One region of the Cupriavidus sp. genome, then DNA from elsewhere that is predicted to be linked to it. Evidence: predicted binding sites of a transcription regulator. Region 1 holds the regulator's gene; each other region holds the start of a gene.
The links. The regulator FNR, encoded in region 1, switches genes on or off when oxygen is low (the NO sensors DNR and NnrR bind a similar motif). The targets are predictions, from matches to a motif close to TTGATNNNNATCAA.

Region 1 (3,278 bases):
CCCCCCGCCCGCAACCCGCCGCTGTGGTCGATTCAAAACACCACGCAAAAACCGTGTTGCGCGAGCGTATCAGGAAGCCAGATCGCCCGCGCCACGCCGAGCGCGCCAAACCCGATCACCACCAGCGCCGACGCGGTCCGAATCACCGGCTTGCGTGACAACTGCCGCAGATAGCCAGACAACCCCGAGATCACCAGCAGGTTAGGTAGCGTGCCCAATCCGAACGCACCCATCACGAGCGCACCCGATGGCGCATTGCCAGCGAGCAGCGCCATGGCGAGTGCCCCATAAACCATGCCGCAGGGTACCAGACCCCATGCCAGCCCCATGCCATAGCGGCGCAACATCGGCGGGGTGCGCTGCTCGCGTCGCACCGCTGCCGGCACGTATCCCGCCACCGATCCCGCCAGGCGCACGACGTGCGATGCGGCACGCGATGCCAGCCGCTCGATCCAGCTGACAAGACTGGTTCGCCCGCGTAGCAACCACAGCCCGGTAAGAACCAGCATCACACTGCCGGCCGCATAGAGCCAGCGCTGCAGTGGCAGATACTCCTGCTTCCACACGGTTGCGCCGACCGCGCCCATCAATGCGCCAAGCAGCATGTAGGTGGTCAGGCGTCCGGCGTGCATCACGCACAGTTCGGCCCACCAGCTACGCGGCGAGCGATGCACGATCGCGGCCACCCGGCGCGTGCCGTTCTGCTCCGCGGCAATCGCAATGCCACCGCACATTGCGGCGCAATGCACGCCGCCAAGCAGGGCCACCAGAAAAACGCTTAAAAGTACACCAAATGGCAACTGTTCCTCGCTTCCGCGTCACTCGACGCTGTAAAATGCCTGCATCGCGCCCTCGCTTCAAGCGCATTCAAAACGAGCACTTCAATTGTTGACTTCCATTCCCGTCACCGAGATGTCGCCCCGCTGTTCCACGTGTGCCATGGGTCAGCTTTGCCTGCCCGTGGGCATGTCGCAGCAAGACCTCGTGAAAATGGACACGCTCGTGCAGGAACGCGTTCGTGTTCACAAGGGTGAAACGCTGTACCGCATGGGAGAGCCCCTCACCGCGGTCTATGCGATTCGCTTCGGCACACTGAAGACGCACGTCACGATGGAAGACGGGCGCACGCAGATCACGGGCTTTCACCTGCCCGGCGAAGTGATCGGTCTCGACGGGCTCAGCGAGATGCAGCACGCATCGGATGCCACGGCACTCGAAGACACCGAAGTCTGCGTCGTGCGGTTCGATGACCTGCAGGTATTGTCGGGCCAGCTTCCGTCGCTGCAAGGCCAGTTCCTGCGCCTGATGAGCAAGGAAATCTCCCAGGACCAGGTGATGCTGATCACGCTCGGCTCGATGCGTGCCGAGGAGCGTCTCGCGGCGTTCCTGATCAACATGTCTGAACGACTGTCGGCGCGCGGATACTCCTCGACAGAGTTCGTACTGCGCATGAGCCGCGAGGAAATCGGCAGCTACCTGGGCCTGAAGCTCGAAACCGTCAGCCGACTGTTCTCGCGCTTTGCGGAAGCGGGGCTGATCCAGATTCGTCAGCGCCATGTGAAGCTGGTCGATATGGAGGGTATCAAGCAGGTCTACAGCCGATCCTGCTGAACGGCGCCTTCGCGAGCAACATGCAAAAGGCCGCACCGGAGCGCATCCGGTGCGGCCTTTCCGTTTTCCAGGGTTCCCAGGCACTTCATGCATACCGGACCTATTCGAGTTCATCGGTATCGCTGAGCTTCACCGGCATCGTGTACAGCGTCAGCCCGCTGGACAACGCGCAGAACAGCCACGCCACCAGGAATCCCACCGTATAGACCGCCTGCCGCGATGCCTCGACCGGATGCCCGAAAAAACTGAGATCACCAGGATCCACCACCGAGAACACCACGGCCGTTGCCGCGCCTCCCATCAGGAATGCCGGCCATAACACCCACATCAGCCAGCGCAATCTCATGGTTGCCTCGCTGGTGTCCGGGCATGGTCAACATCGACCTTCTCCACGACCAGGCCATGACGGGTGGCATCCCCGACCGGCATATCGGCATGCGTGCTTGCCAGCCAGATCGTGATGCCGCAACCAATCATGGCCAGCAGCGGTCCGCTCATCAGGATCCACGGCCATGGCTCCTTGTACCAGGGCTTGGCGGGATGTGGGGTCATTGCGCTCTCCTCTTGGTATCGTCCAGCTTCACAGATAAAGCATCACAGATTGCGGGGTACGATAAAACTCGTGCTTTGCCGGATCTGCACCGCACGCGCGGGTTCCGCTTCGGCGGTCACCGTCACGCTGATCTTGTACGTCCCCTGCCTGGCATCGTCGATCGGCACGCGGATCCGGATTGGCAACAAGCGGTTCGATGTGGGCGACAACGCTTCCGCGGTGTGATCGTATTCGACGACCATCCCCTTCAACTCATCACTGCCGGCCTGCACGCGCACCTTCATCGGCGCTTCCGTTGTGTTGATCAACTGGAGTCGGTACACGTTCTCGATCCAGCGCCCTTCCACCTCGCGGCCAAGTGCGCCGCGATCGCGGATGATGTCGACCTTGAGCGGGGTGCGCATGGCCAGCGATGCGACAAATCCTACGGCCAGCAATAACCAGATCATGGTGTAGACGATTGTGCGCGGGCGCATCAGCCGTTTGCGTGCATCGGTCACGGACAGGCTCTTGCGCATCGCATTTTCCGATGTGTACCGGATCAGCCCGCGCGGATACTCCATCTTGTCCATGACCTGATTGCAGGCGTCGATACATGCCCCGCAACCAATACACTCGTACTGCAGGCCATCGCGGATATCGATCCCGGTCGGACACACCTGCACGCAGATGCTGCAGTTCACGCAATCGCCCAGGCCTGCCGCATGATGGTCTGCCTTGCGCGAACGGCTGCCACGCGGTTCGCCACGCCCCACGTCATAGGTCACGACAAAGGTATCGCGATCGACCATCACGCTCTGGAAACGCGCGTACGGACACATGTACTTGCAGACCTGCTCGCGCATGAAGCCCGCATTGCCCCACGTCGCAAACGCGTAGAACAGCATCCAGAAGGTTTGCCACGGGCCCAGCGAGAATTGCAGGATCTCGCTGCCCAGCTCACGGATCGGCGCGAAGTAGCCAATGAAGGTGAACCCCGTCCACAACGCGATGGCCACCCACAGCGTGTGCTTGGTCGCCTTGAGCCGGAGCTTGCGCAGGCTCCACGGGTCGCCGTCCAGGCGGATACGGGCGATGCGGTCACCTTCGACACGCCGCTCGATCCACATGAATA
Region 2 (3,278 bases), on a different contig from region 1:
AAAGCGGAGGCACAATTCAAAACCCTGACCGGGGGCGTGGTGCAGGGCCAACGTGCCGCCCAACAGGCGGACACGCTCCCTGATTCCCAACAGTCCGAACGAGCGCCGCGATGGATCTTTGACGTTGCCGTCCCATCCATCGCCGTCATCCCGAACGCGCAGGACATGCTCGATCCCCTCGTCGTGCATCTCGACCCACACGCGGCTGGCATTGGCATGATGCACCACGTTGTTGAGTGCTTCCTGGACGATGCGGAACACTGCGGTGGTTTCCTGTTCCGTAGCGTCGATGAGACCGGGCGTGTCCACCTTGATGACTATTGGGTAACGGCGGCTGAAGTCCTTGGCGAGCCAGTCCAGCGCGTCGGCCAACCCAAGTTCGTCGAGCAATGCGGGACGCAGGTCGGCGGAGATTTGTCGCACGGCCGCGATTGCCGCGTCGATACCACCATGCATGGCCGATGTCCGTGCGAGGCTGGCCGTCGAAACGCCTTCACGGCGAAGATCGTCTTCCAGCATCACGAGATCCATCTTCATTGCACTCAGGCGCTGGCCGATGTCGTCGTGTAGTTCGCGGGCGACCCGGCGCTTTTCCTCCTCCCGGCTGGACAGGACACTGTCCGAGAGTGCCTGCAGTTCCTCGCGCGAGTGGCGTAATGCCGACTCCGCACGCATGCGCTCCGTGATGTCGCGCAGCATGACGGTAAAGAGCTTGCCGCGAAGGCTGTCGCTGGTCTGGGAAATCGATGCTTCGATGGGGAACTCGCTGCCGTCTTGCCGAAGACCGTAGAGCGTCCGTTGGTGACCCATTTGGCGATCCGACACACCCGTCACACCAAAGCGGCGCACATGGGCCGTGTGGGCATTACGGAAGCGTTCGGGCAACAGGATGTCCAACGGTTTGCCAAGGGCTTCCTCTGCCGCGATGCCGAACAGCGACTCCGCCATCGGGTTGAAAAGAACGATATGTTGCGCTTCGTCGATGGAAATAATCGCCTCCATTGACGTGCGCACGATTCCGGCAAGACTTGCCTCATTGGCCGATATAGTGGGACGGCCCATGCATCCGTCATCGTCATCTGGAGTATGGGGGATCATAGGCCAGTCTTAAGCTCGGCTTAATGTGGAGGCATGTGGGCTTGTGCCCGTACGTGGCAGGTCACCACATCACAATATACGAATTCCGACGATACCGACGAATTTGATGTTTGCCAGGACCGACGCAGACATCACGATTCTGAAGTCGGCGATTATGAGACGATTCGCATACTGTCTCTGACCCACGCTGTCATCCGGGAAGTTCGCTGCGTACGAGCAGCACGGGCGATCTGGCCTGCCTTACCACCCCCTCGGAGACGCTGCCGAGCACCAGCCGCCGGATGCCACGCAAGCCATGCGTGCCGCAGACGAGCAGATCCGCACCGATCGATTCGGCATGCGCACAGACGACGGCTGGCACCTGCCCCGGGGTGACGAATTCATCGAGCAGTGTTGTCTTGCCGGAGACCTTGGCGCGTTGCAACCGCTGCTCGGCTGCACCCAGGATCTTGTGCCCATACTCGGCGGTCCGCTTCCGCATCTCCCGGGGTGACATCACGCTGGTGTCGAACAGGAAGTCCGGATCGAGAGTGACATGAAGCACCTCGATGCGGGCATGCATGGCACGTGCGATGTCTATGGCCTTGTCGAGCGCCAGGTCCGCGCTACGGCTGCCGTCGATGGCGACGAGAATGCTCTGGAACATGGTTGCCCCCCTGCAACGAAGCCGGTTGCGAACAACCGGACTCACTGACTGAGCCTAGGACAACACGCGCGCGGCTGCTTGCGCTAGCGCAAGCCCGGGCGCGTTGCCAATGGCTTGACCCAGAACAAATTCAAGCGTGAATTCATTGCCATGATGAAGATGGCCGGATGATCCGGCGTAGCCAATGCAAGGAGCCCACAATGACCAGTCTGAAAAACTACGACCCATTTGCCATCGAGCCGATCAGCGACATGATGCAGGGCATGCTGCGCGCCTTTCGGGGTGTGGGCGATCCCGGCATCGTGTTCAAGGTGGACGTGACAGAATCGGAAGGTAGTTACACGCTGACTGCGGAACTGCCTGGCGTGAAGAAGGACGACATCGAGATCAGCGTCGATCGCGGGACGGTCATGATTTCCGCGAAGGTTGAAAGGACGGCAGAACAGCGCGATGGCGAGCGTGTCATCCGGCACGAACGTTACAGCGGTGCGATGCGTCGGGCTTTCACCCTCGATGCGGATATCGACGAAGGCAAGGTGGACGCGAGCTATACAAACGGGGTGCTGCACCTGGTGCTACCCAAGAAGGAAGCCACGCCTCAGAAGCGTATTGCGATTCGTTCCGAGGATGCCGGTCAGGAAATGCGTTCCTGACCATTGCCAGGACGGGTATGTCAATGACGAGCGGATGGTCGGACGCCATTGGCACGGAACAGGGGCTGAAGATGTAAAAGCATGTTCTGGTTGCGGTAGACGGCAGCACATCGGTGCATCGCGCGCTCGGCGAGGCGATTGTCCCGGTGTCGGCTTGCCACGAGCATCTGGAGATTTTCCATGTCATCGACTACACGTTTCTGCAGTACGAAATCGGATACGGTAATCGGGCGGACGTGGAGCCAGAGTTGCTGAACCTGGGATACTGTCCTGCGCGACGCCGCGGCGGCGGCCGCTGAGAAGTGCCGGTCTTCAGCATTCCGTAACGCTTCTCGACAGCGTGATCAACATGGGTGACGTGACGATACCGAACGGATACTGGCGCATGCGAGCAGGTGTGGGGTAGACACCGTTGTGACCGGCACCCATGGCCGTCGCGGGCTAAAGCGCGCCTTCCTTGGTCGTCGCGGAATCGCCGGCCAGGGAAGGCCCGGGTGGCCGTCATGCCAGTTCGGGATTCGGAGTGCTCGTAGCCAGTGCCGGTCGCGTCGGCAATCGGGTGCGCATCTCGATGGAATAGAGGAGCGGCTATACAGGAACGCGCTCCGGGGTATGCCCCGGGTCAGGCCTCGTTGGGGGAAAGCCAGGCCGACCGGGGCGATCCCGATGCGTCCGGCGCTGGCCGAACGAGCGTCGAGGCGAAATCGTCTATATCTTGCTGTACCTCGCCACTGACAATGTCCCGTTGCAGCAGCACCAGCACCGGATGCGGCGGTCTGCCGATTTCACCGGCGATCTCTTCCGCAGCGCGGAAACCGCCGCGCGCCGCCATCACCGCTACTGCGGCAAGACCGTCTCCCGCAGGGCGATGATCCCGCAGG
Region 3 (3,278 bases), on a different contig from region 1:
GCGTTCGACTGGATCTCGCTGGAAATGGGTGGCCTGCTGTTGCTGACGCTGGTGGCCGTGGCGTTGCTCGCCAGGCAGGAGCGGCGCGCCGCCGATCCGATGCTGCCGCCGCGCCTGTTCCGCAATCGCGCTTACGTGATGGGCGTGGGCGCCTCGGCGCTGGCCGCACTGAATATTTTCCTGTGCATCTTCGCCCTGCCCCTGCATTTCCAGCTCGTACGCGACGCCGATGCGTCAACCTCGGGCCTGCTCGTGGTGCCGTTCCTGCTGTCGACCGTGGCTGGCAACTTCGTGGTGGCGTGGCTTGCGCCGCGCCTGGGTCGCATGCGCGAGATCCTGACCGGTGGCTATGTGGCGGCGGCCATGGGTCTGGTCGGGTTGGCGGCCGTTACCACTGAGGTGCCGACCGCGCTGGTACTGCTTGCAATGACCGTGGCCGGCATCGGTCTGGGCATGTCGATGGTGGGTACGCTGATCAGCGTACAGAACGCACTGGAGCGTCGCGACATGGGGGCCGGCACGGGCGCCCTGCTCGTGCTGCGTTCGCTGGGCAGTGCGCTGGGTGGTGCGCTGGCTGGAACGCTGCTGGCGATGGAATTCCGCGATGCCGTGGCCAAGTCGGGCGTCACCCGGCAACTGGATCTCGGTTCGTTGCGCCATGGCAGCGAAGCCATGGCCCACCTGTCGCCCGCCGTGCGCCAGATGCTGGCGGGTGGGGTCGAATCGGGCTTTCACCTGATCTTTGCAGCAGGTGCCGTGGCGGCGATCCTGGCGCTGGTCATCGTGCGCCGGATGCCGGACCTGGAGCTGCGCAGCAGCGTGACCGAGCACGCTGCCAAGATCCATATGGAGTGAGCGTGACGCAGGTACGTGCGGCGGGGTGTGTAGCCGTGGGTCATGACGCATGCTGCCCGACAGCGTAGACTTGCATGCATTGATCGACACCGGAGCCTGTATTCATGACCCGCCAACGTAGCTCGGCTGCCGCCGCCCCGCATATGAAACGGATGCAAGCCATTGCCCTGTTGGGCGTCATGGGAATGGCCGCTGCCGCCGCGCTGCTGCCGCACCCGGCCCGTGCTGCCGACAAGCCTGCTGGAGCGGCCATGTCGGCCTCGTCGGCCACGCAGGCGGCCGGCAACTGCCCGACGGCGTTGAATTTCCGTTTCCCGCGCCTGCAGGACGAAGCGCCGCAGAACCTCTGCCAGTACGCGGGCAAGGTCGTGCTGGTCGTGAACACCGCCAGCTATTGTGGCTTCACGCCGCAATACGAGGGCCTCGAGGCGCTTTACTCGAAGTATCGTGAGCGCGGTTTGGTGGTGCTGGGGTTCCCGTCGAACGATTTCTCGCAGGAGCCCGGTTCGGCAAAAGAGATTTCCGACTTTTGCTACAACACCTACGGCGTCAAGTTTCCAATGCTCGGCAAATCCCACGTGCGTGGCAGCGAGGCCAACCCGATGTACGTGATGCTGACCAAGGAGACCGGAACCGCGCCGAAGTGGAACTTCTACAAGTACCTGATCGACCGCAAGGGGCAGGTCATTGGCAGCTACAACAGCATGGTCAAGCCTGACGACAAGCAGTTTGTTGCGAAGATCGAGGAACTGCTGGGCTCGCGCTGACAAGCTGGTTTGTCCCGGGATCTACGCGGGTTCGTTGGCTCGCTGTTTCACTGATTCTTGATCGGCATCAAGCGTGAATAGCGCGAGCCTGATTACTTTCGCCGGTTGAAAACGACCACAACGGCGGGAGGGATCATGAGCAGGGTGCTGTACGAATCCAACGGACATATCTGTCTGGCATTCACTGACCTGGTGGATGAAGCGCACGGCGACGCCGTGCAGAGCAACCAGTTCCTGGTGGTGGACCATGGTCACGCAGCACTGATCGACCCGGGCGGGCAGATGACGTACAGCGAGCTGTACATGACCATCAGCCGCTATTTCCCGCCCAAGCAGCTCGACTATGTGATGGCGTCCCATGCCGACCCCGATATCGTGGCTTCGGTGGGACGCTGGCTCACCGCCTCGGAGAGCCGCGTGCTGATCTCCGAGGTGTGGGCGCGCTTCCTGCCGCATTTCTGCCAGGTGGGCAAGACATCGGGGCGCATCGTGCCGATTCCCGACAGCGGGTTGATCGTGCCACTGGGCAAGTCGTCGCTGATGGCCATTCCCGCGCACTTCCTGCATTCCGAGGGCAATTTCCAGTTCTACGATCCAGTCAGCAAGATCCTGTTTTCGGGAGACCTTGGCGCATCCATGACGACCGGTAGCGAGGCCGATGGCGTGGTGACCGATTTCGATACGCACGCGGTGCGCATGCTCGGGTTTCATCGCCGCTACATGAGTGGCAATCGCGCTTGTCAACTATGGGCGGCCATGGCCCGCACGCTCGATATCGCGCGCATCGTGCCGCAGCATGGCCCGTCGTTCCAGGGGCGCGAGATGGTGGAGCGGTTTATCGCCTGGGTCGAACAGTTGCAGTGTGGACTGGACCTGCTTGAGCCATCCCATTACCGCGCGCCGACCCAGGTGATGGGCTGAAGCGGTCGACGGCTGGTGCGCGCACCATGCGCGCTTGCGCTATGCTCGCGTGGCTGATGTCACCCGAGGAGACCAAGACGATGAAACTAGTCCGCGTAGGAAATCCCGGCGCAGAGCGCCCGGGCCTGGTAGACCGCGACGGCCGCGTGCGCGACCTGTCCGGTGTGATTGGCGGTATCGACGCCGCGCAACTGGCGCCCGCCGCGCTGGCGAAGCTCGCGGCGCTGGACCCGGCCACGCTGCCGGTGCTCGAAGGGCAGCGCCACGGCGTGCCCTGGACCGGGATCGGCAAGATCATTGCCATCGGGCTGAACTATGCCGACCACGCGGCCGAGGCCGGCATGCCGTTGCCCGCCGAACCGATCGTGTTCCTGAAAGCCAATACGTCGCTGAACGGCCCGAACGATGCCGTGATGCTGCCGTTCGAATCACACAAGTCCGACTGGGAGGTCGAGCTGGGTGTGGTGATTGGCACCACGGCGCGCAACGTGTCGAAGGCCCAGGCGCTCGAGCATGTGGCCGGCTACTGCGTGGTCAACGATGTTTCGGAACGCGAATTCCAGCTCGAACGCGGCGGTACCTGGGACAAGGGCAAGGGCTGCGATACGTTCTGCCCGGTGGGCCCATGGCTGGTTACGCGCGACGAGGTGCCCGACGCGCAGAAGCTGGGCATGTGGCTCGACGTCAATGGCGAGCGGATGCAGAAGGGCAGCACCGCAACCATGGTCTTCGACG

Region 2: a site for FNR is predicted at 1,859-1,872, ahead of ACO550_RS24005 (universal stress protein). Genes of this name have one in related genera too.
Region 3: a site for FNR is predicted at 1,680-1,693, ahead of ACO550_RS03025 (oxygen-binding di-iron domain-containing protein). Genes of this name have one in related genera too.

What each region holds. Positions count from the first base shown of each region.
Region 1 covers NZ_DBHKYV010000030.1:65,351-68,628, reverse strand. Annotated here, with positions in the region: gene ACO550_RS28025 (urease accessory protein UreH domain-containing protein) at 33-800, opposite strand; gene fnr (fumarate/nitrate reduction transcriptional regulator Fnr) at 886-1,611, shown strand; gene ACO550_RS28015 (hypothetical protein) at 1,712-1,957, opposite strand; gene ACO550_RS28010 (hypothetical protein) at 1,954-2,163, opposite strand; gene ccoG (cytochrome c oxidase accessory protein CcoG) at 2,206-3,278, opposite strand, start outside.
Region 2 covers NZ_DBHKYV010000023.1:8,204-11,481, reverse strand. Annotated here, with positions in the region: gene ACO550_RS24010 (PAS domain S-box protein) at 1-1,098, opposite strand, end outside; gene ACO550_RS24005 (universal stress protein) at 1,289-1,744, opposite strand; gene ACO550_RS24000 (Hsp20 family protein) at 1,945-2,397, shown strand; gene ACO550_RS23995 (hypothetical protein) at 2,511-2,696, shown strand; gene ACO550_RS23990 (hypothetical protein) at 3,020-3,278, opposite strand, start outside.
Region 3 covers NZ_DBHKYV010000001.1:637,602-640,879, reverse strand. Annotated here, with positions in the region: gene ACO550_RS03035 (MFS transporter) at 1-855, shown strand, start outside; gene ACO550_RS03030 (glutathione peroxidase) at 960-1,622, shown strand; gene ACO550_RS03025 (oxygen-binding di-iron domain-containing protein) at 1,758-2,543, shown strand; gene ACO550_RS03020 (fumarylacetoacetate hydrolase family protein) at 2,624-3,278, shown strand, end outside.